Bradyrhizobium diazoefficiens: one gene and its partner. The protein of the gene in region 2 interacts with the protein of the main gene of each other region in a pairwise test. Links are inferred from orthologs where the notes say so. Each region holds a gene or a part of one and is shown on either strand. Other genes may lie near its edges. The genes, in order: tpiA and pepT.

What was found.
Region 1: the proteins of pepT (region 2) and tpiA interact in binary tests that used the Escherichia coli proteins (3 or more experiments, as listed by UniProt). The link is inferred for Bradyrhizobium diazoefficiens from one-to-one orthologs.

What each region holds. Positions count from the first base shown.
Region 1 is NZ_JAENXS010000002.1:305,154-320,931, forward strand. The notes cover bases 12,739-15,654. They hold tpiA (triose-phosphate isomerase), read left to right. Parts: upstream 12,739-13,776; coding sequence 13,777-14,532; downstream 14,533-15,654. Other genes in these bases: JJE66_RS18200 (SurA N-terminal domain-containing protein), read right to left, coding at 12,739-13,554; secG (preprotein translocase subunit SecG), read left to right, coding at 14,691-15,080; JJE66_RS18215 (CTP synthase), read left to right, coding at 15,247-15,654. Outside these bases: transcriptional repressor LexA, read right to left, coding at 1-513; gephyrin-like molybdotransferase Glp, read right to left, coding at 690-1,901; JJE66_RS18150 (hypothetical protein), read right to left, coding at 2,036-2,233; JJE66_RS18155 (hypothetical protein), read right to left, coding at 2,230-2,445; JJE66_RS18160 (HAD family phosphatase), read right to left, coding at 2,583-3,209; JJE66_RS18165 (alpha-hydroxy acid oxidase), read right to left, coding at 3,224-4,351; JJE66_RS18170 (S41 family peptidase), read left to right, coding at 4,645-5,982; JJE66_RS18175 (EAL domain-containing protein), read right to left, coding at 6,078-8,798; JJE66_RS18180 (Flp family type IVb pilin), read left to right, coding at 9,109-9,273; cyclic pyranopterin monophosphate synthase MoaC, read right to left, coding at 9,282-9,797; indole-3-glycerol phosphate synthase TrpC, read right to left, coding at 9,799-10,620; trpD (anthranilate phosphoribosyltransferase), read right to left, coding at 10,628-11,641; more of JJE66_RS18200, read right to left, coding at 11,656-12,738; more of JJE66_RS18215, read left to right, coding at 15,655-15,778. UniProt on the Escherichia coli protein: Involved in the gluconeogenesis. Catalyzes stereospecifically the conversion of dihydroxyacetone phosphate (DHAP) to D-glyceraldehyde-3-phosphate (G3P).
Region 2 is NZ_JAENXS010000002.1:197,850-213,583, forward strand. The notes cover bases 5,861-8,732. They hold pepT (peptidase T), read right to left. Parts: upstream 7,985-8,732; coding sequence 6,737-7,984; downstream 5,861-6,736. Other genes in these bases: JJE66_RS17655 (hypothetical protein), read left to right, coding at 5,861-6,726; JJE66_RS17665 (HU family DNA-binding protein), read right to left, coding at 8,089-8,388. Also shown: JJE66_RS17635 (efflux RND transporter permease subunit), read right to left, coding at 1-2,804; divalent metal ion exporter adaptor subunit IhpB, read right to left, coding at 2,797-3,774; divalent metal ion exporter subunit IhpA, read right to left, coding at 3,771-5,045; JJE66_RS17650 (hypothetical protein), read right to left, coding at 5,102-5,467; more of JJE66_RS17655, read left to right, coding at 5,833-5,860; JJE66_RS17675 (tetratricopeptide repeat protein), read left to right, coding at 8,900-11,125; JJE66_RS17680 (hypothetical protein), read right to left, coding at 11,235-11,438; JJE66_RS17685 (alpha/beta fold hydrolase), read left to right, coding at 11,654-12,556; JJE66_RS17690 (MFS transporter), read right to left, coding at 12,562-13,854; JJE66_RS17695 (aromatic ring-hydroxylating dioxygenase subunit alpha), read right to left, coding at 13,915-15,105; JJE66_RS17700 (MarR family winged helix-turn-helix transcriptional regulator), read left to right, coding at 15,295-15,734. UniProt on the Escherichia coli protein: Cleaves the N-terminal amino acid of tripeptides.

The DNA of each region.
Region 1 (15,778 bases), 110 kb from region 2 along the record:
GTTGCGCTGGATCAGCGCCATATCACCGTCGAGGATGCCGGCCTCGACCATCGAATCGCCGCGCACTTCGAGCGCGTAGTGCTCGCCCGAGCCGAGCATGTCCGGCGGGACGCTGATGGTGTGGCTGCGGGTCTGCAAGGCCTCGATCGGCGTACCGGCCGCGATCCGGCCCATCACGGGCACCGCGACGGGACGCTCGCCGTCGTCCATAGACGGGCTGGAGGTCGTGCGCACCTTGCCGAGATTACCTTCGATCACGCTCGGCGTGAAGCCGCGGCGAGTGCCGGCGGCGGCCTGGAGCTCCGGCAGCTTGATCACCTCGATGGCGCGGGCGCGGTTAGGCAGGCGTCGGATGAAGCCGCGCTCCTCGAGCGCGGTGATCAGGCGGTGGATGCCCGATTTCGAGCGCAGATCGAGCGCGTCCTTCATTTCGTCGAACGAGGGCGGCACGCCGCTTTCCTTCAGCCGTTCGCTGATGAATCGCAGGAGCTCGTATTGTTTGCGCGTTAGCATCTCGACCAAAATCCCCCGGTTGATGTCGTCCGATTCCGAGACGCTGAATTCGGCAATAAGCCGCTACACGCTCGAAACAAATCATGAACGGACACTATATGTTCGATACATGTTCCGCAACTGCTTAATTTACCGTGAACGCGGCAAAGTTCGCGGAACGCATGCGAACGAGGCGATCAGGCGGGCAGTCGCAGCACCTCGCATGGCGTGCCGGCTTCGGCCTTCGGTGCGAACGGCACGCGGACGAGAAGTGCCTGTGCCGCAGCGAGATTCGCAAGCAGCGAGGAATCCTGGTGATCGACGGGAAGGGCGACGAGCGTGCCGTCATCGCGCACATCGAGGCGCGCGCGAAGATAATCCTCGCGCTGGTCGTTGGCGCCGACAGCGCGGCCGAGCACGGCGCGTTCGCGACGATGGTGAACCACCGAACGGCCTGACAGCGCGCGAATCAGCGGCACCAGGAACAGGAAACCGCAAACGTAGGATGACACGGGATTGCCGGGCAGGCCGATCACGCGCATGGCGCCGAGTTGCCCGTTCATCATCGGCTTGCCCGGCCGCATCGCGATCTTCCAGAACGCCATCGAGATGCCTTCATCCCTCAGCGCCTGCTGCACCAGATCGTGGTCGCCGACCGAGGCGCCCCCCGTCGTGATCAGGATGTCGGCGCCGGTCGCGCGCGCGCGGCGGATGCCGGCGGTGGTGGCCGACAGCGTGTCGGCGGCGACCCCGAGGTCGATGGTGTCAGCGCCTTCGCTGCGGGCGAGGGCATGCAGGGCGTAGCCGTTGGAATAGACGATCTGGCCATGGCCGGGCGTACTGCCCGGCATCACCAGCTCGTCGCCGGTCGCGAGAATCGCGACCTTTGGACGGCGGCGAACTGCAAGCTGCGGATAATTCATGCCGGCGGCGAGCGCGAGGTCGCGCTCGGTCAGCCGGGCGCCCTTGCGCAGGAGCACGTCACCCTCGGAGAAGTCGATGCCGGCGGGACGGATGTGCCGGCCGGTGACGGCGGCTTCCTTGATGGTGATGCGCTTGCCGTCTGCGACGGTGTCCTCCTGGATCACAACGGCGTCAGCGCCGTCGGGAACGACGCCACCGGTGAAGATCCGCACGGCCTCGCCGGCGCCGACCGTTCCTGCAAATGGGCGGCCGGCCGCGACCTCGCCGATGACGGTGAGCTGTGCATCGACCCTGGCCGCGTCGGCCGCGCGGACGGCATAGCCATCCATCGCCGACATCGCCTCGGGCGGTTGCGTCCGCCGCGCCGCGACGTCGCACGCGAGCACGCGATGGAAGGCTTCATCGAGGGCGATCGTTTCCTCAGGCCGCGGCTCCGCACCCGCGAGCACCGCGGCAAGCGCGTCAGAAACCGGCATGAGGGCCACGGTAAAAGCTCCAGCTTGGGCAACGCAGATATCGGGTTGCGGCAAGCGTTCTAGCCGAGTGCGCGCGTTGAGGCAAAATGGATAAGCGTGTGCTGAATCCAGCTACTTCTGTAACAACAGCGCACCAGATCGGCCTACCGGCTCACGCCGGTCTCGTCAAAAATCTTCGACAGATGGCTGCGTGCGGCTCCGTCGGTGATAGCGAGTCGTTCCGCGGCGGCCCTGCGGCCGCAGTTCTTGACGATATCGAGAGCGAAGGCGGCTTCGGCGCGGTCGAAGCCGTAGCGCGGGCAAGGCTTCGAGTTGCGCCGAGGCGCCGGGCCGGGGCTCACGACGGCGCTATCGGACTCCCTCTTTTTGGGTCTCCGTCTTCCGCGACGTCCGGCGCCCTGGGCCCCTGATCCTTGTCCGGCAGCGGATCGGCCTGGGATTTCAGGTCGGCGGCCTTGCTGATCAGTTTTGCGGAAAGCTCAGAATCCGATGTGGTTCTGGCGAATTTCATCAGCAGGGAGGCCTGCTTGGTGAGGTAGGTTTTGCCCAACACGTCGATGTACCCGATGTAGAATTCCCAACGGACTCTAGAGTCCGGAAGCGGGCATTCCGTTCCCGGAACTCTGTACAAAAATGCACAAAGTGTTTTGGTTCCTCCTCGCCGGGTGAAATTGTTCCGGAATCTGCCGGTCAGATCCCCAGCGCCTTCAGCGCATCGCCGACGTCGCGGGGCGAGGTCACATGCACTGCAGTCAGGCCGCGGGCGCGGGCGCCTTCGATATTCTCGGCAAGGTCGTCGAAGAACACGATGCGGTTCGCCGGCACGCCCATCGCCGCGACGACGTGGTCGAAGGCCTCCGCGTCCGGTTTGCGCAGGCCGATGCTGGAGGACAGATAGAGCTCGCGGAAATGGCCGAGCAGGTCGGCATATTCCTTCGAGAAATGGTCCACATGCGGTCGGTTGGTGTTGGAGAACGCGTAGAGCGGCATCTGCTTCGCCGCGCGCGGCAGCAATTCCGCGATGTCGGGCATCTCGCCGGCGAAGATCGCGTTCCAGCCCTCGAGGAACTGCGCATCCGAAATGCCGATCCCGAGTGAGGCGCGGAGCGACTGGAAATAATCCTCGTCGCTGATCTTGCCCATTTCATGCAGCCGATAGGCCTCGCTGTCACGCGCATAGCGCGCGACGATGGCATCGGGCTCGAGGCCTGCATGTCCCGCCCAGCAGGCGATCGCCCTGGAGAAATCGATGTCGAGCACCACGCGCCCGAGGTCGAACAGAAGCGCGTCCGCGCTGCCGGGAGAGAGCGAGGTCATTGCATCCTTTCAGGTCAATACCGATACGGCTCGTGGTCGAACAGCGGGAACGCGCTGAACACGCTCGGGGCATTCGTCGCAGTGGCCTGGTGCAGGCAGGACTTGTTCACCCCGGCGAACGAGGTGGCGCCCAAGAGACCGAGGCAGCGCAGCACCTCGTCCTCAAGCAGTTCCAGCATCCGCGCCACGCCGGCTTCGCCGGCCGCCGCCAAGGCCCAGCATTGCAGCCGGCCGATGCCGACGAGGTCGGCGCCCGCCGCGATCGCCTTGACGATGTCCGTGCCGCGGCAGATGCCGCCATCGACCATGATCTTGGCGCGGCCCTTCACGGCGTCGACGATCTCGGGCAGCACATGCATGGCGCCGCGGCCGTGGTCGAGCTGACGGCCGCCATGGTTGGAGACATAGATCCACTCGACGCCGTGATCGACCGCGATCTGCGCGTCCTCGGCGGTGGCGATGCCCTTGAGGATCAGCGGGATCTTGAACTTGTCCTTGATCATCTTCACGGTCCGCCACTCCAGACCCTTCTGGTACTCGCCGCCGGTGGCGCGCAGGCGGCTCTCGCGGACGTAGCGCTTGGCGATGTCACGCTCACGACGGCTGTAATGGGCGGTGTCGACGGTCAGGCAGAAGGCGGCATAGGCGTTCTTCTCGGCCCGGCTGACGATTTCGGCGACGAAGGCGTCGTCGCCGCGGACGTAGAGCTGGTACAGGCGCAGCGCGTCGGGGGCCGCTTCGGCGGTCTGTTCCAGGCCGGGCTCGGAGACCGAGCTCAGCATGTGTGCCGCCCCGAAGGTGCCGCAGGCCCGCGCCACGCTGGCCGCTCCGTGCGGGTCGAAGATTTCAAGCGCGCCGACGGGCGCGAGAATGACCGGCAGGCGCATCTTGCGGCCAAACTGCTCGACCGAGCCGTCGACCTTGCGCACGTCGCGCAGCACACGCGGGCGGAACGCGATCTCGTCCAGCGCCATGCGGTTGCGGCGCATCGTGGTCTCGGTCTCGGCCGCGCCGACAATGTAGTCCCAGGCGTTCTGGTTGAGATTGGAACGCGCCTTCCGGATGAATTCGTGCAGGTTCTGGAACGGCTCGTTGCTGGCGCCGAGTTCGACGTTCCGTTCCGGCCGGAGCGCTTCGTTCATTGTTATCCTCCCGAGAATTTGAAGCATTATCTCATCGCCTATCGCGTCCAGCGCTCCAAAACCATCCTAAAATCGCATAGCTGCGAGGCGTGGGCCGGCCGACCGATTCCCGCATCGCGCGAGGAGGTTTCCGAACGTTGCCAAAAGTTTAGGCCAAGACGAGGGGATTTCTGTAATGTACCCGCCGGCGTGGCAGGCCGGCCTTGAAGAAACCAGAATGATATTGTGAGAACCGGGCTGGATCGCCATTTGCATGGCGCCTGCCAAGCCCCAGCGAAAAGGCCAACCATTCCATGCGGAAAACTCTGCTGTTCCCCCTCGGCGCGCTCACCGGAGTGTGCCTGACTCTCCTCGTATCCGGTCCGCAGGGCGGGCTATGGGCGGCTCGGGCAGCGGCGGGCGCGGATGATGCGTATTCCCAGCTCAACCTGTTCGGAGAGGTCTTCGAGCGGGTCAAGGCGAGCTATGTCGAGAAGCCCGACAATGCCAAGCTGATCGAAGGTGCGATCACCGGCATGGTGACCTCGCTCGATCCGCATTCGCGCTACATGAACGACAAGGCCTGGACCGAGATGCAGGAGATCACCTCCGGCGAGTTCGGCGGCCTCGGCATCGAGGTCACGATGGAGGAGGGCCTGGTCAAGGTCGTTTCGCCAATCGACGACACGCCGGCGTCAAAGGCCGGCATCATGTCCGGCGACCTGATCAGCAAGATCGACGGCGAAGCCGTGCAGGGCTTGACGCTCGAGCAGGCCGTGAACAAGATGAAGGGCCCGGTCGATACCCAGACCAAGCTCACCATCGTGCGCAAGGGCGCCGACGCCCCGCTCGATGTCGCGATCAAGCGCGAGATCATCCATGTGCGCCCGGTGCGCTTCCACGTGGAGAGCGGCAACATCGGCTACATCCGGGTCACCTCGTTCAACGAGCAGACCACCGACGGCCTGAAGAAGGCGATCGCCTCGATCTCCAAGGATGTCCCGCAAGAGAAGCTCGTCGGCTACGTGATGGACCTGCGCAACAATCCGGGCGGTTTGCTCGACCAGGCCGTGTCGGTGTCGAGCGCGTTCCTCCAGCGCGGCGAGGTCGTTTCGACCCGCGGCCGCAATCCGGAAGAGACCCAGCGCTTCACCGCGCATGGCGGCGATCTCACCAAGGGCAAGCCGCTGGTGGTCCTGGTCAACGGCGGCTCGGCCTCGGCCTCGGAGATTGTGGCCGGCGCGCTGCATGATCACAAGCGTGCCACCATCATTGGCACGCGGTCGTTCGGCAAGGGCTCGGTGCAGACGATCATTCCGCTCGGCGCCGGCAACGGCGCGCTGGCGCTGACCACGGCGCGCTACTACACGCCGTCGGGTCGTTCGATCCAGGCCCAGGGCATCGCGCCCGACATCGAGATCCTCCAGGACGTGCCGCCCGAGCTGAAGGGCCGCGTCGACACCATGGCGGAGTCCCAGATGCGCGGCCATCTCCAGGCTGCCGACGGCAAAGAGCAGACCGGGTCGCAGTCCTATGTTCCGCCGGAAGAGAAGGACGACAAGGCGCTGCACGCGGCTTACGACTTCCTGCACGGCGTCACCGTAAATGCGGCGGCTGCCAAACCGGCGCCGAAGACGACGGTGCCGAACTAGACTCCATTCGGTCCTGCGACCTCCAGAGATCGCCCGGGAGTGGATGGCCGCTCCCGGGCGAATTCGTATCGAGGCCGTTCGATGAGTACGCAGCCCTAGCTTGCCTCGCGGCGACGGCTTTCGTTGCCGTCACGCTGGGCGAGGCGGCTGCGATGGAGCGCGAACAGCTCCACGACCTTGTCGGCCGGTTTCGCGGCGCTGAACAGATAGCCCTGCATTTCGGTGCAGCCGAGCGCGCGCAACAGCCGCTGCTGTTCCTCGGTTTCGACGCCCTCGGCGGTGGTCGCCATGCGGCGGGCGCTGGCGAGGTTGACCACGGCCTGCACGATGCTGGCGGAGCCGTCGGGCCCTGCGATGTCGTTGACGAAACAGCGGTCGATCTTGATCTTGTCGAATGGGAAGCGGTGCAGGTAACTCAGCGACGAGTAGCCGGTGCCGAAATCGTCGAGGGCGATGCGGACGCCGATGGCGCGAAGCTGGTGCAGGATCGCAAGTGCGGTGTCGTCGTCGCGGATCAGCACGGCCTCGGTGATTTCGAGCTCGAGCCGGCTCGCCGGCAGGTTGGAGGCGGCCAGCGCGGCCATGATCTTCAGCGCCAGCGTGCCGCTCTTGAACTGCACCGGTGAGACGTTGACGGCGAGGCGGATGTCGTCGGGCCAGGCGGCAGCATCCCGGCAGGCGGTCGCCAGCACCCATTCGCCGATCTCGTTGATCAGCCCGGTATGCTCGGCAATCGGGATGAACTCGGCGGGCGAAACCATGCCGCGCTCGGGGTGGCGCCAGCGCACCAGCGCCTCGCAGCCGGTGATGCGGTCGTCCTTGAGGCTGAGGCAGGGCTGGTAATAGACTTCGAGGCCGCCTTGAGCGATGGCGTGGCGCAGATCAATCTCCAATTGGCGCCGCTCGCGCACCTTGGCGTCCATCTCCGGCTCGAAAAAGCGGTAGGTGCGGCGCCCGGCGGATTTGGCGGCATACATCGCCATGTCCGCGTTCTTCAGGATCTGGTCCAACGCGGTGCCGTGTCCCGGTGCCAACGCAATGCCGATGCTGGCGTCGGTGGTGAGGTGATGGCCCATGCAGTCGACCGGCGTACGGATTGCCGCGAGGACCCGCGCCACGAGTTCGTTGACCTGGTCTGGCGAGGTCACCGCGCTCTGCACGATCGCGAACTCGTCGCCACCGAGCCGTGCCACGAAATCGGTCGGGCCGGCGCAGCCGCGCAGCCTCTCCGCCACCGTCTTCAGCAGCTCGTCACCGACGAGGTGACCGAGCGCATCGTTGACGCCCTTGAATTCGTCGATATCGATATAATGCACCGCGAGCTCTTCGCCGTGGGAGATGGCGGCCAGCTCCTCGCGCAGACGTTCGTGGAACATGGCGCGGTTCGGCAAGTCGGTCAGCGCATCGTAATGGGCGAGATGGGTGATGCGCTCCTCGATGCGACGTCGCTCGGTGATGTCCTCATGGGTCGCCACCCAGCCGCCATCGTCGAGCGGCTCGTTGACGATCTGGATCGAGCGGCCGTCGCCGGTGTCGACGATCATGGAATTGCGCAGGTGGACGTCGCGCAGCACACGCACGACATACTGATCCGCATCACCCGGGAACGAACCAATGGCCTTACGATGGGCGATGATGTCGAGAAAACTGCATCCGGGCTTCACGATCTCCGCCGACAAGCCGTACATTTCGATGTAGCGCTGGTTGCAGACCACGAGCCGCCGCTCAGCGTCGAACAGCAGCAGGCCCTGGGTCATGTTGTTGACGGCGCGGTCGAGGCGCTGCTTCTCCAGCATCAGCCGCTCCCGGGACATGCGGTGCTGCTCCAGCAGCTTGCGCACGATTGCGATCAGCACGCCGGCGATCGCGAGCGCGGAGGCGCCGGCGACAGAAATCAGGATTCCGATTTGCTCGCGCCAGTCGGCAAGAGCCGCCGCGCGCGTGGTCGTCGCCATCATCAGGATCGGAAAATGGGGCAGGGCGCGTGCCGAGATCAGCCGGTCGTCACCGTCGATCGGGCTCACGAATCGGCCGGCGAAGTGATCGAGTGCGAAGACCCGCTGCTGCTCGAACGAGCCGTTCCTGAAATTGCGTCCCATCACGTCGCTGGAATGAGGGAAGCGGGCAAGCAGCGTGCCGTCCCGATGCAGCATCGAGATCGCGGCACCGTCGCCGAGCACGACGGTCGCGAAGAACTTTTCGAAACCGGCCGGCTCGATGCCGCGCCCGACGACGCCCATGAACTCGCCGTGCGGTCCCATGATCTTGCGCACGATCAGGATGGTCCAGGCGCCTGAGATGCGGCTGTACAGCGGTTCGATCAGCACGTCAGGCGCCTGCGGATCGTATCGGAAAGTGCGGAAATAGGCGCGATCCGACATGTTGACCTTCGGGACCGGCCATGCCGTCGAGGAGTTGATCAGATTGCCGTCGGCGTCGATGATGTTGACGCCGCCCATGTAGGGCAACGCCTCGATCTTCGAGCGCAGCATTTTGTGCACGTCCTGGCCCGAGAGGCGCTTGCGATAGTCCTCGGCAGTTGTGATTCCGCTCGCGCGCACATGGTCGATGAAATCCTTCTGGATGACCGCGAAATCCTGCAATTGCTGGTCGAAATGGTGGGCTAGCAGCAGCACGGTGTTTTCCAGCTCGCGGCCCGAGTTGCGGAGCGCGCGCTCGCGGAAATTCTGCGCCATCAGCACCGCGCCGACGGCGATCGTCGCGATCAGGAGTGCGCCGCCCACGACGAGCCAGCGGATCGGTCCGCTGCGCGCGAAGGCCTGGTCAAGGAGGCGACTGCCGTATCTCGTCATCATGCCGATCGTTGCCGTGCACACGTCAGGGTCAATTCTCGACCCCCATAACATCCGTCGGTTTACGGGATCGACGTGGAGGCGGAGTTAGGAAGCGCGGTTAATGCGACGTGAACCGCAACACGCAAATGCAATCGATGCGCATGACGAGAGGCGTGCAGGATTGCCGGGGATTGTCGCGCTGTCGGTCAGTTCTTGCCGGCGATTGCAATCTCAATCAGCGTTTAACGATCTAACGTGTTGACGATCCTCGGTGCCGCATTGGCACGCGTTTGCGAACTGGTCTCGGCAGAGACGCAGAGAGGACGCGATCATGAAAAAGACATTGAAGAGTTTTTGGGCCGACGAATCCGGCGCGACCGCGATCGAATATGGCCTGATCGCCGCCGGCATCGCACTCGCCATCATCACCGTCGTGAACGGCTTGGGCAGCAAGCTCAACACGAAGTTCGGATCGATCAGCGCGTCGCTGAAATAACGGCCTGGTCAGGCGCGATAGTGACCCGACTTGCCGCCGAGCTTCTCGATGAGACGGATGCCTTCGATGCGCACACCGCGCTCCACCGCCTTGATCATGTCGTAGATGGTGAGGCAGGTGACCGAGACCGCCGTCAGCGCTTCCATCTCGACGCCGGTGGGGCCGGTTACCCCCACGCTCGCGCGCACCACGCAGCCCGGCAGCCCCGCGTCGGGCTCGATGTCGACCGTGACCTTCGACAGCGCGAGCGGATGACAGAGCGGGATCAGCTCGGAGGTGCGTTTTGCCGCCATGATTCCAGCGATGCGGGCGGTGCCGAGCACGTCGCCCTTCTTGGCGTTGCCGGAAACGATCAGGTCGAACGTCGCCTTCTCCATGACGACACGTCCTTCGGCGACGGCGAGCCGCTCGGTTGCGGCCTTATCCGAGACGTCGACCATGCGCGCCTCGCCGGAGGCGCCGATATGGGTGAGCGCAGGACTCGCCTTCTTCGATGACTTGGTCTTCGCAGGCTTGCGCGCCATCTTAGCGCGTGCCCGTGGCGCGGGCTTTGGTCTTTCGTGCGAGCAGCGTGCGCGTGGCGGCGGTGACGTCGGCCTGCCGCATCAGGCTTTCGCCGACCAGGAACGTCGACATGCCGACGCGCGCGAGTCGTGCCAGGTCGGCAGGCGTGAAGATGCCGCTCTCGCCGACCATCAGCCGCTCCGCGGGGATCAGCGGTGCCAGCGTCTCGCTTGTTGCCAGCGTGGTCTCGAAGGTGCGCAAATTGCGGTTGTTGACGCCGATCATCGGCGAACGCAGCTTCAGCGCGCGGTCGAGCTCGGCGCGGTCGTGGATCTCGATCAGCACGTCCATACCATAGGCAGTCGCTGCGTCTTCGAGGTCCTTGGCGGTGGCGTCATCGAGCGCAGCCATGATGACGAGAATGCAATCGGCCCCATGCGCGCGTGCCTCGACGACCTGATAGGTGTCGAACAGAAAATCCTTGCGCAGCACCGGCAGCGAGGTCGCCGCGCGCGCCGCCACCATGAAGTCGAGATGGCCCTGGAACGAGGGCGTGTCAGTCAGCACCGACAAGCAAGCCGCACCGCCCGCCTCATAGGCCCTGGCGAGATCAGGCGGATCGAAATCCTCGCGGATCAGCCCCTTGGACGGCGAGGCCTTCTTCACCTCCGCGATCAGCGCGTAGTCGCCAGCGGCGTGCTTGGCCCTGATCGCGCGCAGGAAGCCGCGTGGCGCGCCTTGCGCTTTGGCCGCCGCTTCGACGGCCGAGAGCGGCTGCGCGCGCTTGGCCACCGCGATCTCCTCGCGCTTGTAGGTTTCGATCTTGGTCAGGATGTCCGACATGGAAAGCTCAGCTGTTCGAGACCGCGATCAGATGTTTCAACCGTGCGCCCGCCGCGCCGCTGTCGAGCGATTTCGCACCGATCGCGACGCCGTCCCTGAGGTCCTTGGCGCGGCCGGCGACGACCAGCGCCGCAGCAGCATTTATCAACGCGACGTCGCGATAGGCGCTCGGCTTGCCGTCGAGCACGCTTTGCAGCGCAATCGCATTGGCGTCGGCATCGCCGCCCTTGAGGGCACCAGGCTCGCAGCGCGGCAAGCCGGCGTCCTCGGGCGTGACCTCGAAATTCCTGATCTCGCCTTTGTGGAGCGCGGAGACGAAGGTCGGGCCGGTGAGGGTGATCTCGTCCAGACCGTCGGAGCCGTGCACTACCCAAGCGGATTCGGAGCCGAGATTCTTCAGCACCTGCGCCAGCGGCTGCACCCATTGCCGCGAGAACACGCCGACCATCTGCCGTTTCACGCCGGCCGGGTTGGACAGCGGCCCAAGCAGATTGAAAATCGTGCGCGTGGCGAGCTCGACCCGGGTCGGGCCGACGTTCTTCATGGCCGGATGATGGGCCGGCGCGAACATGAAGCCGATGCCGCATTCGCTCACGCAGCGCCCGACCTGCTCGGGCTTGAGGTCGATCTTCACGCCAAGCGAGGCCAGCACGTCGGCGGCACCCGAGCGCGACGATAGCGCGCGGTTGCCGTGCTTGGCGACCGGCAGGCCGGTGCCCGAGACGATGAACGAGGCGCAGGTCGAGACATTGACCGAGCCGGAGCCGTCGCCGCCGGTGCCGACGATGTCGACGGCGTCCGCGGGCGCGTCGACGGTGAGCATCTTCGAGCGCATCGCCGTAACCGCGCCGGTGATCTCGTCCACGGTCTCGCCGCGGACCCTGAGTGCCATCAACAGGCCGCCCATCTGCGAGGGCGTGGCCTCGCCGGACATCACGGCATCGAAGGCGGAAGCGGCCTCGTCACGCGACAGGCTGGCGCCGGTCGCCACTTTTCCAATGATCGATTTCAGGTCGTCCATCGCGTGCTTTCAACTCACTGGTTCGCGCCGGTCACTTGCGCGAAGGCGGCCTGATTAATGGTGGTCCCGATGTCGGCCTCAAGCTTGTTGACGTAGGAGGCGACCTGCTCGTCGGTCAGCGACTTGTCGATGCTGTCCTTCAGCTTCTTGACGGCCTCGGAAGCGGGATCGGCCGCGGGATCGACGATGTCGGTGACGCGGAAGACGATGACCTCGGTGCCGCCGGTCACGGGCGCCTGTCCGACGCCGTCCTTGGCGGTACGGAAGGCGGCCGCCACGATGTTCGCGGGTACGCCGGCCGGGGAATCGTCGCGCTTGAAGCCGCTCGCGGTCTCGACCTTGGCGCTGATCGCAGCTGCCTCGTCGGCGAGCTTGCCGCCCTGTTCGAGCTTCTGCACCATCTCGGTCGCCTTGGCCTTCAGCTTGGTGGCGATCTGGTCCTGGCGCCAGCGCACCTCGACCTGGTCGCGGACCTCGTCGAGATTGCGGTCGCGCGACGGCGTGATGGCGAGCACGTCGTACCAGACATAGCCGCCCTTGAACGAGATCGGGTCGTTGTCGACGCCGATGTCGCTGTTGAAGGCCTGTGACACCACATCGAGGCCCTGCGGAATATTGTCGACCGGCTGCCCGTTCGGCGCACGGCCGGAGCGGTCGACGGCATCGATGGTCACGGCGGTGAGCCCGAGCTTCTTCGCGGCGTCGGCGACGCTGGTGCCGGCGCCTCGTTCGTCTTCCATCTTGTCGCGGAGCTCGCCGACCTTAACGCGCGCCCGCCCGGCTGCGATCTCGCGCTTGATGGCGGGGGCGAGGGTGGCGTAGTTCGCCTCGACACCCGGCTCGATCTTGTCGACCTTGACGATCGAGACGCCAATGGGGCCCTGGATCGGCTGGCTGATCTCTCCTGCGGCAAGCGCGAAGGCAGCATTGCCGACCGCGGGTTCGAGCGAGGATTTGGTCACGAGCCCAAGATCGACGTCGGAGGCGGTTAGCCCGCGCTCCTTGCCGAGGTCCTCGAAGGAGAGCCCGCCGACCAGGCGCTCGCGTGCGGCCTGCGCTTCGGCGGCGTTCGGGAACACGATCTGCTGGATCTGGCGCTTCTCCGGCGTGCCGAGTTGGTCCTTGCGCTGGTCGAACAATTTTTTCGCCTCGTCATCGGAGACGTCGGTCCACTTGGCGATATCCTCCGGGGAAATCACGGCGAAGACGATCTTGCGGTATTCGGGCGCGCGGAACTGGACCTTGTGATCTTCGAAATAAGCGGCCAGCGCATCGGGCGAGGGCGCCTCGATCTGGCCTGCCTGCGCTGTGTCGAGCCTGACGAATTCGATCGCGCGCTGCTCGTTCTGGAAGCGCGTCGCCACATCGAGCATGGCTTTCGGCGGCTCGAGGCCGGCTCCGATCGTGCCGGTGATCTGCCGGCGCAGCGCCACTTTGCGCTGCTCGGCAACATAACGCTGCTCGGTGTAGCCGAAATTACGGATCAGCCCCTGGAAGCGGTTCGCATCGAATTTACCATCGACGCCCTTGAAGTTCGGATCGTTCATGATGAGCTGGCGGATCTGGTCGTCGGACTGGCCGAGACCGAGTCGGCGCGCGTTCTCGTCGAGCGCGGCTTCCGCGATCGTCTGCTGGAGCACCTGGCGATCAAGGCCAAACGCGCGCGCCTGCTCGGGCGTGAGCGGGCGGCCGAACTGGCGGCCGATCTGCTGGAGGCGGTCGGTGTAGATCTGGCGGAACTCGTTTAGCGAAATCTCGGTATGGCCCACCTTGGCCACCGTTGACTGACCGAAGCCCCGGAAGATGTCGGCGATGCCCCAAACGCCGAAACTGATGATCAATACGCCCATCACGACGGCCATAATGGTCTTGCCGACCCAGTTTGATGAGGCCTTGCGCATTCCTCGAAGCATTTGGTCCAACTTGTTTGGCAGGAGGGGAACGGGAGCGCGTCTTAATGCAGATTCCGCAGAAGCGCGTCACCAATTTGATATGCCATCATAAAGTGGCGGCTTTCCCCCCGCAACCTCAGGTCACGAGGCCGCGCGAAGCTGCGGTTAAAGGCCCCTGGTCTCTGGAATTGCCGCAGCTCCTCTGCTAGCGCATGGAGAAACCTCATTGTGCTGGAAATCGACATGACCGACGCCATCCGCCCCTTGATCGCCGGCAACTGGAAAATGAACGGCCTGAAGGCCGCAGCCGCCGAATTTGGCGCCATGCTCAATGGTGCGGCAGAGGTCACCGGCAAGGCCGATCTGCTGGTCTGCCCGCCGGCGACCCTGATTGCGGCCTTTGCCGACAAGGCGCGCGGCAAGGCCGTCGCGATGGGAGCCCAGGACTGCCATCCCAAGGCCTCCGGCGCCCATACAGGCGATATCGCGGCCGAAATGCTGGCTGACGCGGGCGCGAGCGCCATCATCGTTGGCCATTCCGAGCGCCGGGCCGACCATGGCGAGGGCGATGCACTGATCCGGCAGAAGGCGGAGGCCGCCTGGCGGGCCGGGGTGGTCGCGATTGTCTGCATCGGCGAAACGCAAGGCCAGCGCGATGCCGGCCAGACCCTGGATATCCTGCGCGGCCAGCTCGACGGTTCGCTGCCGGACGGCTCGACGGCGGCCAATCTGGTCGTCGCCTATGAGCCGGTCTGGGCCATCGGAACAGGACTGACCCCAACGTCCCAGGATGTCGAGCAGATTCATGGCTTTATCCGGGAACTCCTGACCTCCCGGTTCAAGCCGGATGGGGCCAGGATGCGGATCCTCTATGGCGGCTCGGTCAAGCCGTCGAATGCGGCCGAGCTGATGGCGGTGAAGAACGTCAACGGCGCGCTGGTCGGCGGCGCCAGCCTGAAAGCGGCCGATTTCCTTGCGATTGCCAAAGGCTGCCCCTAGCTAAAGCGCTGCCCCTGGCTAAGCGTAAAGCGCCGGAGGCGGCCGATCGGGGGTGGAAATGCCCCTTCCGATCGTGTAACACCGCGCAACTTCAGGAAAACCCGCGAAGCGCGATCGGCCGCCGTCTCGGCGCTGTCGGCTTGTGACGGAAGGACACTATGCAGACCGTTGTCATCGTCATCCACCTCATGATCGTCGCCGTCATGATCGGCGCCGTGCTGCTCCAGAAGTCGGAAGGCGGCGGCCTCGGCATGGGCGGAGGCGCGGGCTTCATGTCGAGCCGCGGCACTGCGAATCTGTTGTCGCGAACCACCGCGGTCCTCGCCGCGGGCTTCTTCCTGACCAGCCTGTTCCTGTCCTGGTATGCCGGCTACAACCGTGCGCCTTCGTCGATCATCGGCACGCCGGCGTCGCAGACCCAGCCGGCCGGCGGCGGGCCGATCACCCCGCCGACCTCGGGCGGCATCCTGGATACGCTGAAGAAGGCGGACGAGCAGCAGCAGGCCCCGGCAGCGCCAAGCGGTCCGCAGGTGCCTCGCTCGCAATAAAGCAGGGGGGCCATGCAGGGCGGTGGCTAGCGTCCTGCATCAACAGTCCCCATCAACGCTCTGTCACCACTCTTAGTTTTGGCTCACCCACAGGCCCGCAGATTCTTTGGGGCGGAATGCGAATCGCTTTGGCGAATCGAATTCGAGGGATTAGAGGTTAAGCCCCATGGCGCGGTACATATTCATCACCGGCGGCGTGGTTTCTTCGCTCGGCAAGGGTCTGGCTTCAGCGGCACTCGGTGCCCTGCTGCAGGCCCGGGGCTACAAAGTCCGCCTCCGTAAGCTCGACCCCTATCTCAACCTCGACCCCGGAACGATGTCGCCGTACCAGCACGGCGAAGTATTCGTGACCGATGACGGCGCGGAGACCGATCTCGATCTCGGTCACTACGAGCGCTTCACCGGGCGGCCTGCGACCAAGGCCGACAACATCACGACCGGGCGTATCTACCAGGACATCATCACCAAGGAACGCCGCGGCGATTATCTCGGCGCGACCATCCAGGTGGTGCCGCACGTCACCAACGCCATCAAGGAATTCGTCCTCTCGGGCAATGACGATTACGACTTCGTGCTGGTCGAGATCGGCGGCACCGTCGGCGACATCGAGGGCCTGCCGTTCTTCGAGGCGATCCGCCAGCTCAAGAACGAGCTGCCGCGCGATCACGCCATCTACATTCACCTCACGCTGCTGCCCT
Region 2 (15,734 bases):
GCGACGCCGCCGGTCAGCGCCAGCGGCACGCCGGAGAACACCAGCGCCGCATCTGCCGCCGATCCCATCCCCATGAACAGCAGCAGGAACACCAGTGCGAGCGCCACCGGCACCACGATGCTCAGCCGGTTGGTTGCGGAGACCAGCTGCTCGAATTGGCCGCCCCAGCCAATCCAGTAGCCCGGCGGCAGCTTGACCTTCTCGGCGACGGCGGCCTCGGCCTCAGTGACGAAGGAACGCAGGTCGCGGCCCCTGACATTGGTCATCACCACCACGCGGCGCTTGCCGTTCTCGCGGCTGATCTGATTGGGCCCCGGCGCGATCTCGATCGCTGCGACGGAGGAGAGGGGTACGTAACGCAGCGCCATGCCTTGCGCACCCGGCCAAGCAGTCTTCGTAACGGCTGCGATATCCTCGCCCGGCGGAAGCGGGATCGGCAGCGACTTGATCGCGTCCGGGTCGGCGCGCAGGCTTTCGGGCAGGCGGACCACGATGTCAAAACGGCGATCGCCCTCGAACAGCTTTCCCGCCGGCTTGCCGCCGATCGCGATCTCGACGAGATTTTGTACCTCGCTGAGGCTGAGCCCGTAGCGCAACAGCGCCTGGCGGTCGAGCTTGACGGTGAGGATCGGCAGGCCCGCAACCTGCTCGGTCTTGACGTCGGCCGCGCCCTCGATGCCGCGAATGACGCCGTTGACCTGTTGGGCAACATTGGCGAGCACGTCGAGATCGTCGCCGAAAATCTTGACGCCGACGTCGCTGCGGATGCCGGCGATGAGCTCGTTGAAGCGCATCTGGATCGGCTGGGTCATGCCATAGGCGGTTCCGGGCAGGGTGTTGGCGGCGCGTTCGATCTCCTCGATCACCTCGTTCTTCGGCTTTCGGGGATCGGGCCATTCCTCGCGCGGCCTCAGCGTGACATAGGTGTCGGCGACGTTCGGCGGCATCGGATCGTTGGCGATTTCTGCGGTGCCGACCTTGGAGAAAATGGTCGTCACCTCCGGCACCTGCCTGACTGCTTTCTCCAGCCGGAGCTGCATGTCGATGCTCTGGGTCAGGCTGGTGCCGGGAATCCGGATGGTCTCGATGGTGATGTCGCCTTCATCCAGGCTCGGGATGAACTCGCCGCCCATGCGCGTGGCGGCGAAGATGCTGCCGGCGACGATCAGGACGGCGCCGAGCGCGACGCTGCGGCGGTAGCGGATGGCGCGATCGAGCAGCGGCACGTAGAAGCGCTTGGCCGCGCGCATGAAGACGTTCTCCTTCTCCGAGACCTTGCCGGTGACGACAATAGCGACTGCGGCGGGGACGAAGGTGATCGACAGTAGCGCCGCGCCCGCGAGCGCCATCAGCACGGTCAGTGCCATCGGCGTGAACATCTTGCCTTCGGTCCCGGTCAGGGTGAGGACCGGCAGGTAGACCACGGCAATGATGAGCGTGCCGAACAGGCTCGGCTTGACGACCTCGCTGCTTGCGGCGCGGATGGTCTGGAGCCGTTCGTCGAGCGTCAGGAGTCGTCCGCGCCGGTGCTGCTCGGCAGCGAGCAGCCGCAGGCAGTTCTCGACGATGATGACCGCGCCATCGACGATGATGCCGAAGTCGATCGCGCCGAGGCTCATCAAATTGGCGCTGACCTTGCTCTCCACCATGCCTGATATCGTGAACAGCATGGAGAGTGGGATGACGCAGGCCGTGATGAGCGCCGCGCGGATGTTACCGAGGATCAGGAACAGCACCGCGATCACCAGCGCTGCGCCCTCGACGAGATTCCTTTCGACGGTCTGGATGGTCGCTTCCACCAGATGCGTGCGGTCGTAGACGGCGCGCGCGACCACGCCGTCGGGCAGCGATTTCGCGATCTCCTTGAGCCTTGTGGCCACACGCTGGGCCACCGTACGGCTGTTCTCGCCGATCAGCAGCATGGCAGTACCGAGCACGGTCTCCGTGCCGTTGGCCGAAGCCGCGCCACTGCGCAGGTCCTGGCCTTCCCGGACCTCCGCGACGTCGCGGATGCGCACCGGGACGCCGCCGCGTGAGCCGATCACGATGTCGCGAATCTCTTCGATATCAGCGACCTGGCCGGGCGCGCGGACGAGATATTGCTCGCCGTTGCGCTCGATATAGCCGGCGCCGACATTTGCATTGTTGGCGGCCAGCGCCGTCATGATGTCGCGGAAGCCGAGCTTGTAGGCCATCAGCCGGCCGGGGACCGGCAGCACGTGGAATTGCCGCTCATAGCCGCCGATCGAGTTGACCTCGATCACGCCGGGAATGGTGCGCAGCTGCGGCTTGATGATCCAGTCCTGGATGGTGCGCAGCTCCGTCGGCGTGAATTCGGCGCCGGTCGGCGACTTGGCGCCGGCCTTGGCTTCGACGGAGTAGACGTAGATCTCGCCGAGACCGGTCGAGATCGGTCCCATCGCGACCTCGACGCCGGCCGGCAGCTGGTCGCGTGCCTGTTGAATGCGCTCATTCACAAGCTGGCGCGCGAAATAAATGTCGGTGCCGTCCTGGAACACGACAGTGACCTGGCTCAGTCCGTAGCGCGAAATCGAGCGGGTGTAGTCGAGCCTCGGCAAGCCCGCCATCGCGGTCTCGATCGGGAAGGTGATGCGCTGCTCAGCCTCCAGCGGCGACAGGCCGGGCGCGCGCGTGTTGATCTGGACCTGGACGTTGGTGACGTCAGGCACCGCGTCGATCGGCAGGCGTGTGAAATTCCAGGCGCCGAAGGCACCGGCCGCGAGCGCGAGCAGCACCACCAGCCAGCGCTGGCGGATCGAGGCGGTGAGGAGCGCGTCAATCATGCTCGGCCTCCCCCTTGCCCATTTCCGCCTTTACGACAAAGCTGTTCTCGGCGACGTAGCGCTCGTTTGCCGAGAGCCCCGCGCGGACCTCCACGAAACGCGGATCGGCCTCTCCGAGCTCCACCGGGCGCGCCTCGATCTTGTCGTTGTCCTCGCGCACGAACACGATGGTCCTGTTTTCCAATGTCTGGATCGCGCTGCGGCGTACGGCGACCGCGACGTTGCGGGCGGCGAGGATCAGCCGCGCCGTGACGAACAGGCCAGGTCGTAAGCGTCCGTCGGGATTCGCCAGCACCACGCGGGCGAGCGCGGTCTGGGTCTCGCTGCTGCCGATCGGCGCCATATAGGAGATCGTGCCCCTGATCTCGCCCCGGCCGTCATCGGGATCGATCAGCACCTCGTCGTCGATGCGAACGCGTTTGAGGTCCTGCCGGTAGATCGACAGGTCGACCCAGATGGTCGAGAGATCGGCGACGACGAAAGCCGGCTTCTGCTCGGAGGCGTATTCGCCGAGCGAGATCTGCCGTTCGATGATGGTCCCGGCGATCGGGGCCTTCAGCTCGTAGACGGTGAGGCTCTGATTGCTCTCGATGGTGGCGAGCGGTTCGTCCTTGCCGACGTTGTCGCCGATGCGCTTCTGGATCGATTTGGCCAGACCCGGAAAGCGTGGCGTCACCTGCACCACGGCTTCCTGGTTGGCGCGCAAAATGCCGTTGAAAGACAGCGTATCGGTCAAAGTGGCGCTCGCCGCTGCCGCCAGCGTCACGCCGGCGGCGGCAAGCTTGACGTCGGAGATGCGGATGCGGTCGGCGCCATGTTCGTCCTGCTCGACATGGTCGTTCGGCTTTTCCGGCTTTTTGTCCGCGGCATGTTCGGTCGGCGCGACCTTGGCCGGCGCGAGCAGGGAATAGCCGTAAGCACCAAGCGCGGCGGCAACGATGGCGACGAGGATGGCGGAGGATGTCTTCATCGCGCGCTCTCCCGGGCCAGCGCAAATGGGTTGCCGACCAGGCCTTCGATGGTGGCAACCCCGGCATGGAAGTTCGAAAGCGCCTCCTGCTCGCGCAGCCGCGCCTGCGTCACGCTCGCCCGGGCGTCGAGCACTTCGAGCAGGGTGAAGCGGCCCTGGCCGTAGCCCTGCGAGATCGCCTCCACCGCTTCGCTCGCCTTGGGGATCGCGGTCTCGCGCAGCACTGCGAGCTCGCGCAGCGAGCCCTGGAGCGAGTCGTAGGCGCGGCCGGCGACCACGATCAGCGTGTTGCGGTTGGCCTCGCGCTCCGCCCGGGTCTTGGCGAGGCTTTCCTGCGCCGAGAGGATGTTGCCCTGGTTCTGATCGAACACGGGGATCGGCACCGAGACGGAGAGCCGCACGGCATCGTCATTGGTCTCGTTGAAATGGCGCCAGCCGGCGGCGATCCGCACGTCGGGATAGGGCCTGAGCCGCGCCAGCAACAGCTCGGCATTGCGCTGGGCATACACAGCGGTCCAGCGCACCAGCTGCGGATTGGCATCGATCGCGGCGACCACCGACTGGAATGTCGGGGGCTTGCCCATCGTCTCCAGCCTGCCGGAGACCTCGCCGAATTTCGCAGTGGGATCACCCATCAGCACCGCGAGCTCGCGCCGAGCGCTCGCCAGCGTCGCCTTGAAGCGCTCGCGGTCGGCCTTTACCAGCGCGGAGGCAACCTCGGCGCGGCCGGTCTCGGCGGTGGAGGAGGCGCCCGCCTCGACGCGGCGGCGGAGCAGCGGCGTCAGCTTGTCGATCGCCGTAATCTGTTCGTCGAGGATCTGGATGCGCCGCTGCGCGCCGAGCACGCCGAGGAAGGCGATCGCGGTCTCCGACAACACCTCCAGCCTGATGGCCTTGCGCTGGATCGCCGCGACTTCGATGCCGGCCGCGCCCGCGGCGATCCGTGCGTCGCGCTTGCCGAACAATTCAAATGCCTGGCTGATCTGGAGCGTGGTCTCGGCCGATCTGATGCCGCGATAGCTGCCGGACCCGAACGAATTGTCCTGCTCATAGGACAGTTCCGGATTGATGAGGGCGCCGGCCTGGATACGCTGGCCCGTGGCGATGCCGACATCGCGCTCCGCCGCGGTCAGGCGCGGGCTCGCGGCCAATGCCCGCGTGAGCGCGGCGCGCATGGTCAGGGTCTGGGCGTGTGCGTGCTGTGTCAGCCAGGGGCTGACGACAATCGCCATCGCGCACGCGAGGCGCGCAGCCGTTCGTCTGCAAGACATGAAGGTGACCTGTGAACAATAGCATCGTGGGCGCGCGTGGCGCCCGGCTGATCAGCTCAGGTCAGATGTTTGGGGGGCGGGGAGTCGGTATCGGGCGCGATGCCGATCAGCGCAGGCGCACGCTGCGGGACCGGCGCGGCAACGATGTCGCGCGTGGCTTCAGACTGCACCAGCTGCGTGACAGCAATGGAGAAACAGCCATGGCAGTGATGACCGCCGATGGCTTTGTGGTCACTGTGACCCGCTCCGCCGTCATCGAGCATCACGGCGATCTCAGAGCCGCCCGCGGGGCTGGTCACGTCGATATCGTGCGCGCCGTGCAGCGCGCCCGACAGCAGGTACATGCTTGCCACCAGCACAGCCACAAGCCCGCGCCAGTTGCGCTCGGACCAAAAGCTAAGAGGGCGGTAGGTTGCGACCATGAGGTTACTCAATCTGACCTGCCTGCGGTAGCACGGAGGCTGGAACAGTGTCGACCCGCAACATTGTTACGTGTGGGGAACTCGATGTCGCACGGGCCCAAGAGGAAAAGGCCCCAGCCCGGGGCTGACCGGCTGAGGCCTTTGTGCTCACAAACTTCATCCTTGGGACTTGCAGTGACAATTCAGGTCTCGCGGGTTCGTTCCCTGCGAACCACCGAAATTAGGAACGTTCGCCGGTCCCCCTCATTAGCGCCCCGGAGCCTTTGAGGAGGATGGGATTATGGACGGACTGATCTATCTGATCGGCTTGATCGTCGTGATCATGGCGATTTTGTCGTTCTTCGGCCTGCGCTGAGGGAGCTGCGATGGCAATCGAGACTTTCGTGCAGGAAGACGTGACGGAAGGCGGTCTCATGGCCGCTGAGGAGCGCTGGAGCATCCAGTGGAGCTCCATCATCGCTGGCGCTTTCGCAGCCGGCGCAATGTCATTCATCCTTGTCGGCTTTGGCGTGGCGATCGGCCTTGGCGTGAGCTCGGCCTCGCCGACCTGGCGCGATGCATCGGCGGCGCTGGCGCTGTTGTCGGGGCTTTATCTGATCATCCAGGCGATCGTCAGCTTCGGCTTCGGCGGCTACATCGCCGGCCGGACGGCACGACCGGCGCCTGCGCTGGCAACGATCGAGGATGACGGCGAGCGGCGCGACGGGCTTCATGGGCTGACGTCCTGGGCGCTCGCCATGCTCATCGGCGCGGCGCTGCTGGCGATCATTGGTGCTGCGGCGATCGACCGCTCGCCGATGCGCAGCTCAGCCGGGAATGCGAGCTCCGCAGAGCCGCTATTGAGCTACGAGCTCGACAAGCTGTTCCGCGCGCCCCGGCGGGCGGCCAACACCGACATGCGGGAAGCCCGTGCTGAAGCTGGGCGCATCCTGATGACGTCATCCAGCCATAGCGGCGTCGGCACCGATGATCGCGCCTATCTCGTGCAACAGGTCGTTGCCTTGACGGGGCTGTCTGCGCCGGATGCCGAGCGTCGGGTCGATGGGTCGATCGCCGCCTCTCAGACGGCAATCAGCCGCGCCCGGCGTAATTCGGTGATCGTCGCATTCTCGGTTGCGGCGGCGGCCCTGATCGGTGCCGCCGTCGCCTGGGCTGCGGCCGTCGCCGGCGGCCGGCATCGCGATGGCGAGCCGCTGCCAAACTGGATGGCGAGCTCGAACCGCTTTCATCGCGGCCGTCGCGCGATGCCGGTGCCGTAGCGGACCAAGCTTACGCGTTCTCCTCCCAGATCATCGCCAGATGAACGATGGTCTGGACCGCCTTCTCCATGTCCTGCCGGCTGACCCACTCCAGCCGCGAGTGAAATGCGTGCTCGCCGGCGAAGATGTTGGGGCAGGGCAGGCCCATGAAGGAGAGGCGGGAGCCGTCGGTGCCGCCGCGGATCGCGGTGCGCATCGGGCGCAGGCCGGCGCGGCGGATCGCCTCGATGGCGTATTCGAGGATGTGAGGGTGACGGTCGATCACCTGCTTCATGTTGCGGTACTGCTCGCGCACCTCGAACGTGTAGGTCGAGCGCGGATAGTCCTTCATCACGTCCTTGACGATGCCCTCGAGCAGGACTTCCTTCTCCTTCAGCCCCTCCTCGGTGAAGTCGCGTACGATGAAGGAGAGCCGCGCCTGTTCCAGCGCGCCCTCAATGCCGACCGGGTGCAGGAATCCCTGCTTGCCCGACGTCGTCTCCGGCGAACAGCCTTCCTTGGGGAGACGCTCGACGATGGCAGCCGCGATCTTGATCGCGTGTTCCATCTTGCCCTTGGCATAGCCGGGATGGGCGCTGACGCCGGTGATGACGACGGTGGCGCCGTCGGCCGAGAACGTCTCGTCCTCGACGCTGCCCGCGCTCTCGCCGTCCATGGTGTAACCGAAATCGGCCCCTAGCTTCTTGATGTCGACATTGTCGACGCCGCGGCCGATCTCCTCGTCGGGCGTGAACAGGATCTTGACGGTGCCGTGCTTCACATCGGGGTTGTTGATGAAGAAATGCGCGGCATCCATGATCTCGGCGACACCGGCCTTGTTGTCGGCCCCGAGCAGCGTGGTGCCGTCGGTGGTGATGATGTCGTTGCCGATCTGGTTCTTCAGCGCGGGGTGCTCGGCGAAGCGGATCACCTGAGTCGTATCGCCCGGCAAGGTGATGTCGCCGCCGCGATAGTTCTTCAGCACTTGCGGCTTGACGTTCTTGCCGGTGACGTCGGGCGATGTGTCCATGTGCGAGCAGAAGCAGATCACCGGCACCTTCTTAGGTGTATTGGCCGGGATCGTTGCGTAGACGTAGCCGTAATCGTCGAGATGGGCATCCGTGACGCCCATGGCCTTGAGCTCGGTGACGAGAACGCGGCCGAGATCCTTCTGCTTCTCGGTCGACGGCGAGGCCGGGGAATTCGGATCGGACTGGGTGTCGATAGTGACGTAGCGCAAGAAGCGCTCGGTCACGGTATGCGCGAAGGTCAGGGACATGTCTGGTCAAACCGCCGGGTCTTTGGGGGAAGTGGGCAGTATAGCAGAAAAGCGGGCCAGGTTGCGGCCGGACATGGGCGGATCAGGCTTTACGAAAGGTAGCGTCAGATCGCCTCTTTCAGTTCCTTGACGGGGCGGAATGCGACCTTCTTGCTCGCCTTGATGTGGATCGGCTCGCCGGTCGCCGGATTACGCCCGGTGCGGGCCGCGCGCTTGCGGACCTGGAGGATGCCGAGACCGACGATACGGACGCGGTCGCCCTTCTTGAGGTGCCTGGCGATCAGGTCGACCATGTCGGTGAGGACGGCCTCGGCGCGCTTCTTAGAGAGGTCCTGGCTTTCCGCGATGTCGGCTGCCAGGTGCTTGAGCGTGATCGTGGCTGGAGCAGCTGCCTTCTTCGCCATGTCTGGTCTCCTCGGGGGCGCGCGGAAGCCTGCTGGCTCCCAAACTGCCAAGTTCCGGCAGGCCTAGACGATTCGGGATGCGACTGACTACGCCGGCCGTCCGGCGAGGGGCACTGTCATGCGATTTGTCAGGCGAATCCACGCGTTGGCTAGCGCCGTTCGCGCGATCTGCGGCACCATACCGTCGATGAGGCTGAGGATGTGTTGCTAAGTTTTTGAAGATATTGCCAAAAATGGCGCGAGAGACGGGGCTCGAACCCGCGACCTCCGGCGTGACAGGCCGGCGCTCTAACCAACTGAGCTACTCCCGCGTGACGCGTATGTGTCCGCGCGGAACGAGGGGGGACTTAAAGGGGGGACATGGTGAAGTCAAGGACGTTGCGTTCACGGCGACCAAACGCCGGATCGAGCCGGGCAGGACCGTATCGCTACGGCCGGGACGGCTGCCTCGGGGCTTCGAATCAATCAATGATGTTACAAGCTCCACAGGCAATTTCCGGGGACAATTGGCTTGACCGTCGGCTCGCGCGCCTTCCAGAACGCAAGGCTCCAGAAGAAATTCAAGAAGGACGCGGACGCCGCGCTGGCGGCGGCCCATCAGGCCTATGGCAACGGGCGGTTCGCCGACGTCGAAACGCTGTGCCGGCGGATCCTCGAGGTGCTTCCGGATCATTTCGACACGCTGCATCTGCTCGGGGTCTGTCTCAGCGGCGATCCGAAGCGGCTTGAGGAGGCTGAGCGGGTCCTGCGCGCCGCGATCGCGATGAGCCCGCGCGCGGCCAACGTCTATTGCGATCTCGGCACGGTGCTGTTCGACCTCAAGCGCTATGACGATGCGCGGGCCATTCAGGAGAAGGGGATCGCGCTCAATCCGAATTTCCCGATGGCCCTGACCAATCTCGGCAATACGCTGATGCATCTGGCGCTGCCGCTGGAGGCGATCGAACTGCACGAGCGCGCCATCCGATTGAAGCCCGACTATGCCGATGCCTATTGCAATCGCGGCATGGTCGAGCTGCGGATCTGGCACTCCGAGCAGGCCGCGCAAAGCTTCGAGCGCGCGCTGGCGTTTCAACCGAAGCATCAGGAGGCGTTGGCCGGCCGGGGCATGGCCTTGCTGGAGATGCGCGATTACGCGGCCGCGGAAACCGCCCTGAATACGTCCCTGACGCTGAGGCCGGGCAATGCCAAGGTCCTGGCCCATCGGGCGCGGCTGCATATCCGGCTGCTGCGCCTCGAACAGGCGGAACGCGACGTCGACGCGGCGCTCGCGATCGCTCCGACGCTCGAACTGGCGCTGCGCGAAAAGGCGCTCATCAGTCTGCTCCTGAACAAGCCGACGCAGGCCATGGCGGCCTGCAAGAAGCTGCTCGAGCAGAGTCCAAAATCGGAGATCGCGATCAGCCTGATGGGATCGTGTTTCGCCAGCCACGGCGAGATCGCAACCGCGATCGAGCATTTCGACCGGGCGCTGGAGCTCAAGCCCGACTTCGAGGATGCGATCAACAGGAAGATCTTCGCGCTCGACTTCCTGCCCGGCGCGGATTTCGCGATGTTGCAGGCCGCGCGCAAATACTGGTGGGACAATATCGGCGGCAGGATTCCGCAGCGACCCCTTCGGCCGCGGGAGCTCGATCCCGACAGGCGCCTGGTGGTGGGTTACGTGTCTGCCGATTTCAGGCGCCACTCCGCCGGCTTCATCTTCATGCCGGTGCTGCGGCATTGCGATCACACCAATTTCGAGGTCGTCTGCTATTCGTCGTCTCCGCTGCAGGATGAGATGACCGACGAGTTCCGCTCGTTCGCGGATCGCTGGGTCGATGCGGTGTTGCTGTCCGATGAACAATTGACGGATCGCATCGAGGAAGACGGGATCGACATCCTGGTCGATCTCTCCGGTCACTCCGGCGGCAGTCGCCTCGGGATGTTCTCGCGCAAGCCCGCACCGATCCAGGTGTCGGCCTGGGGCGCGCCGACCGGCACGGGTCTGAAGACCATCGACTATATCTTTGCGGACCCGGTCGCGATTCCCAAAGCCGCGCGGCCTGAGTTCGCCGAAAAGATCCACGATCTGCCGTGCATGCTGACGATGTCAGAGCCTGCGCCGGGCTTGTACCGGCCGGACTTGCCGATGCTGCGCAACGGCTACGTCACCTTCGGCAGCTTCAACCGGATCGACAAGATCTCGAACGAGGTGCTGCCGGTGTGGTCCAGGCTGCTGTGCGAGCTGCCGGGATCGAAGCTCGTCATCAAGCACGGTGCGCTCGACGATGCCGGCCTCCGCGATGGCCTGGTCGCCCGTTTCGTCGAGCATGGCGTCAGCCCGGACAGCGTGGTCTGCCTGGGGGCGAGTCCGCGCGACGCGCATCTCGCCGAATACGCAGAGATCGACATCTCGCTCGATCCGTTCCCGCAGAACGGTGGCGCCGGCACCTGGGAATCCCTTCACATGGGCGTGCCTGTGATCGCCAAGCTCGGCCTCACGACTTCGGGGCGGGCGGCGGGCGGCATTCTCAGGGCGATCGGCCTCGACGACTGGGTCGCGGCGGATGACGAAACCTATATCGCGATTGCCAAGCGGTTTGCGGGGGCCCCGGCTGCGCTGGCAGCGCTGCGGGAGGAGCTGCCGGCCCGGATCGCGGCTTCGGCGGCGGGAAATGGCGCGACCTATACTCGCCATGTGGAGGCGGCGTATCGCCAGTTCTGGCGCGACTATTGCGCGGCGCAAGGCAAGTGATTCAAGAGCTTGGCCCGAATTGTTCAGATCCTGGCTCGTCAGGTTCTGCCAAAAATAAAGGCCGCCCCGAGGCGGCCGTTTCGTCTCAAACCGGACCTTTTTACCGCTGTTAGCGGATCTCAGAGGTGCCCGCGCTCGTGATCGCTACCGGCTTGCCGGCCTTGAGCACGTGGGTGGACTGGGCGGTCTGGCTGTAATCGGCGTTGGTGCGAGCTGCGATCCCGAAGGCGGCCACGACTATGCCGGCCACCAGCGCCACCACCACGATCTTCAGGTGGGTACCCCGATCTGCAGAGTGAATTGAGTGGTTCATCAGAGCCTCCCGACGGGCTTTGGCGCCGTCTGTCGGTTGATGTCTTAAGGAGCATCTGTTTCCGGATCGTTTCGCGGGTTCCGCAAAATGGTTTCATCTGGGCATTTGGCCGTTTCGGCTTAAGCAGTCTTACCTGCCGCGTAATCGCGGCGGCCAAATCGCTCCGTCATGATTGCTTCCATCGGCCGCGAACAATCCGGCAAGGGAGAAGCACCATGAACCGTCGAAACGTCCTCGAAGCCACGTTGCTTGGAACCGCCTTGGCGGCGGTGTCAGGCGCCAGTGCGCCAGCGGCCCAGCAGATTGCACGATCGCCCTATGTGACCGCGAAGGACGGCACAAGGCTGTTCGTGCAGGATTGGGGCAACGGGAAACCGGTGCTGCTGCTGACTGCCTGGACCTTCGATGGCACCACCTGGGGCAGCCAGATTGAAGCTCTCACTGCGAAAGGCTTTCGTTGCGTTGCGCTTGACCGGCGCGGGCATGGCCGGTCCGAGATGCCGTCCGCAGGTTATGACCTGGAGACCCTGACCGACGACGTCGCCTCGGTGATCGAGGCGCGCGACCTGCGCGATGTTGCGCTGGTCGGGTTCTCCATGGGGTCGGTCGAGGCGGTGAACTATCTCGCACGATACGGATCGGACCGCATCGCAAGGCTGGTGCTGGTCGCGCCGACGACGCCGTTCCTTGTCAAGACCGAGGACAATCCGGATGCGCTCCCGAAGGCCATGATCGAGACTGACCAGGCGGCTGTCGCCCGCGACTTCGTCAAATGGATCTCAGCGAACGAAGCGCCGTTCTTCCTGCCCGAGACGCCCGAGATCACGCGGACTTGGATTCGCCAGATGATGCTGAGCGTGCCGCTGCCGGTGGCAATGGCCTGTCGCAAGAGCATGGCGTTCGCGGATCTGCGAGCGGCTGCCGCCGGGATCGATCGCCCCACCCTGATCCTTCAGGGCGACAAGGATGCCAGCGCGCCGCTGCCATTGACGGGTGCCAAGACCGCAAAACTGATCAAGGGCAGCAAGCTGACCGTCTACGAGGGCGCGCCGCACCCGCTCCCGCTGACGCATGGCGAGCGCCTGATTGCGGACATGCTCGCGTTCATGAATGCGTGAGCGCCCTAGCTCGCTCGTGCGATGTCGGTGCGGATGGTCCGCGCCGCCCAGACGAACAACAGAGCGCCGAGCGTGGTCGTGACCGCCGCCGAGAGCAGGGAATAGCGCACGGCGTCCGCGCCGTAGCTGCCCTTGAGGGCGTCGTTGACCACGCCCACGGCGAGCGGGCCGACACCCTGGCCGAAGCAGGTCGCAGTGAGCGCGATCAGCGCCGAGGCCAGCGCGCGCATGCTGGGCTTTGCCACCGTCTGCGCGATCGCGAAGATCGGGCCGAGATGGAAGCCGACCAGAAACGAGGTCAGCGCCAGCATCGCGACCATCATCGTGAAATTCTGCGTCAGCATGCACACGGCGAAGACGGGGCCGGCAAGCCCCGAGGTGATCGCCGGCGCCCACAGTTTCCAGCGGTCGTCGCGGCGGCTGACTCGCGCCACCACGATGCCGCCGAACAGGGTGCCGGCCATGCCGGCGAGCCCTTTGAAGGTGCCGGCATAGGTGCCGATCTCGGCGCTCGACAGATGGTGCACGCGCGCCAGGAACGGCGGGATCCAAGCCGCGGTCGCGTAATTGGTGTAAGTGGTCAGGCAGAAGCCGATCAGCACGATGATGAAGCTTTGCTGCGAGGCCAGGAAGCGCAGCGTCGGCCCGAGCGGCTCGGGCACGAAGTTCTCCTGCATCGCGCCACGCTTCGGCTCGGAGATCGTCAGCCACAGGATCAATGCGAGCAAGATGCCCGGCACGCCCGCGACATAGAACGCCGCCCGCCAGCCATAGTGCTGGTTGATAGTGCCGCCGACGAAATAGCCGAGGAAGACGCCGAGATAGGTGCCGATGGCGTAGATGCCGAGTGCGCGCGGGCGCTCGTTCTTGGCAAAGAGATCGGCGACGATCGACTGCGAGGCCGGCGAGCCCGCGGATTCACCGATGCCGACGCCGATCCTGGCGAACGCCAGCGCGGTGACGCTCGAGGCCATGCCGCACAGCGCCGTCATCGCGCTCCAGAACGCAAACGCCAGGGCGACGATGTTGCGGCGGTTGAGCCGGTCGGCGACGCGCGCGATGGGAATGCCGAGCAGGGAATAGAACAGCGCGAAGCCGAAGCCCGCGAGCAGGCCCATCATGGTGTCGCTGAGCAAAAACTCCTTCTTGATCGGCTCGATCAGCACATTGAAGATCGTACGGTCGAGGAAGTTGAGTGCGTAGATGATAGTGAGCAGGCCCAGCACGTAATAGCGCCGCGCCATGGGCTTTGCCGCGGCGGCCGTTTGCACCGACATTTGTGACGTCACATCGACCATCGCTTCCCCCAATTTGGCTTTGCTATCGTTGTGGGTCCAGCTCTCGCTGGAGCTGGCAGCTCAGCCTTCCCTGATGTAGTTCCCCGCTTCGAACTCGACCGGCGCGGCGCTTGCGTCGAATGAGATGCCGACGGGGTCGCGGCCCGCTTCCATCGCGTCGATCTGCTCGCTCAGCATGCGCCGGATCATCAGGATTCCGCGGTCGCTCTGGCCGAAATGTTCCTCGGAATGCACCGTCACCGGGCCTTGGCCGACCTGGGCCTCGTAATCGCCGGGAAATTGCTGGTGCTCTTGCTCCGTCATGTCCCACCAGAACTTGTCGTTGAACTTCGAGCGCATGCGGCCGATGTCGCCGGAGTTTTTCACGCGGCCGGCGACGTAGATGCGGAATGAGGTGTCGTCGATCGGCAGCGTCCAGCCGATCGATTCGACCCGGGCGAACTGCGCGACGCGGGGGTTCGGCACCACGCGCAAAGTGGGGAGGGCGGCTTCGGTGACACGATAAAATACCTTGCCGCCGTCCTGCTTGCGGATCGAGCGCACGGCGATGCCGCGCGGCGTCTTGTCGAACGTCACCTCCGGCATCGAGGCCATCAGGTTGGTGAATTGCGGGCCCGAAAACGAGCCGTGCAGCACCGGCACGTGGTAGGGGTCGACCACGTTCTCGAAATGCTGGAGCCAGCTGCAGGGGATGACCGCCGGTCCGCCGCCGCCGATCGAGGAATCGTCGGCCTCGACGAACTCGCCGTCGTCCATGTTCTCGAGGCACTCGTAGCGTGGCAGCACCGGGCGTTTCTCGGCCGGGCCCATATAGGCGAAGATCAGCCCGTAGCGCTCCTCGACCGGATACCAGGGCTGGCGCACCTTGTCCTTGAACTGGCCGCCGTCGGGCTCGCAGGGCTGCTCCAGGCAATGGCCTTCGGTGTCGAATTTCCAGCCATGATAGCAGCAGCGAATGCCGTCCTCCTCGACCTTGCCATAGTAGAGCGTGGTGCCGCGATGGCAGCAGCGGGCGTGGAGCAGGCCGACGCGGCCGTGTTTGTCGCGGAACAGGATCAAATCCTCGGCCAACGCGCGCACCTTTTTCGGCGTGTCGGTGGCGTCGCCGGCGAGCCCGACCGGATGCCAATAGCGGCGGAGCAATTCGCCCATCGGCGTGCCGCGCGCGACCGAGGTGAGCTCGGTGCGCGTCTGCGCCGGCTTCATCGCGTAGGCCGTGCCGAGGTCGCGATCCCGCTGGGTCATCGTCATCAGCTTCCTCCCGCCGCAGCCTTGATGGCCCGGTCGTCTTCATATGTTGATCCAATGAAAAATAATTCGATGACAATGTCAACGATCTTCTAAGTACCCTCAGTCGCATTCGGATCAGGTTGGGGAGGTTGCGCTACCAAGACGCTACCGAGGCTTGGCACGTCTTGGCTTTCTTGGCAGAGGTGGACCATGAGCCAGAGATCGAGCAGGGACGGGCGCGCAGCGTCCGACGCGGACGACAATCACTCGCGGGCGCCGATCACCGTGATGCTGTCGTCGCGGCTGATCGTGCTGGCCAATTTGCTCAAGCGTGGCGCGATCCTGCGCTACAAGCGTCTCGCCGGATTGTCCTCGGTCGAGTTCGGCCTGGTCGCCTCGCTCGGCCGGCGGCCGCCGATGAGCGTGGCCCGGCTTGCCGAAGCCGTGGGCCAGGACAAGGGACAGATCAGTCGCGCGCTGGCCGAGCTCGTCTCGCGCAAGCTGATCGCGAAATCGGCAAATCCGAAAGACAGCCGCGAGGTGCTGGTGTCGCTGACACAGGCCGGGCTCGCCGCGCATGATGCGATCGTCGAAGGCGCGCAGGAGCGCAACCGGATGCTGCTCGAGCAATTGGGCAACGACGAACTTGA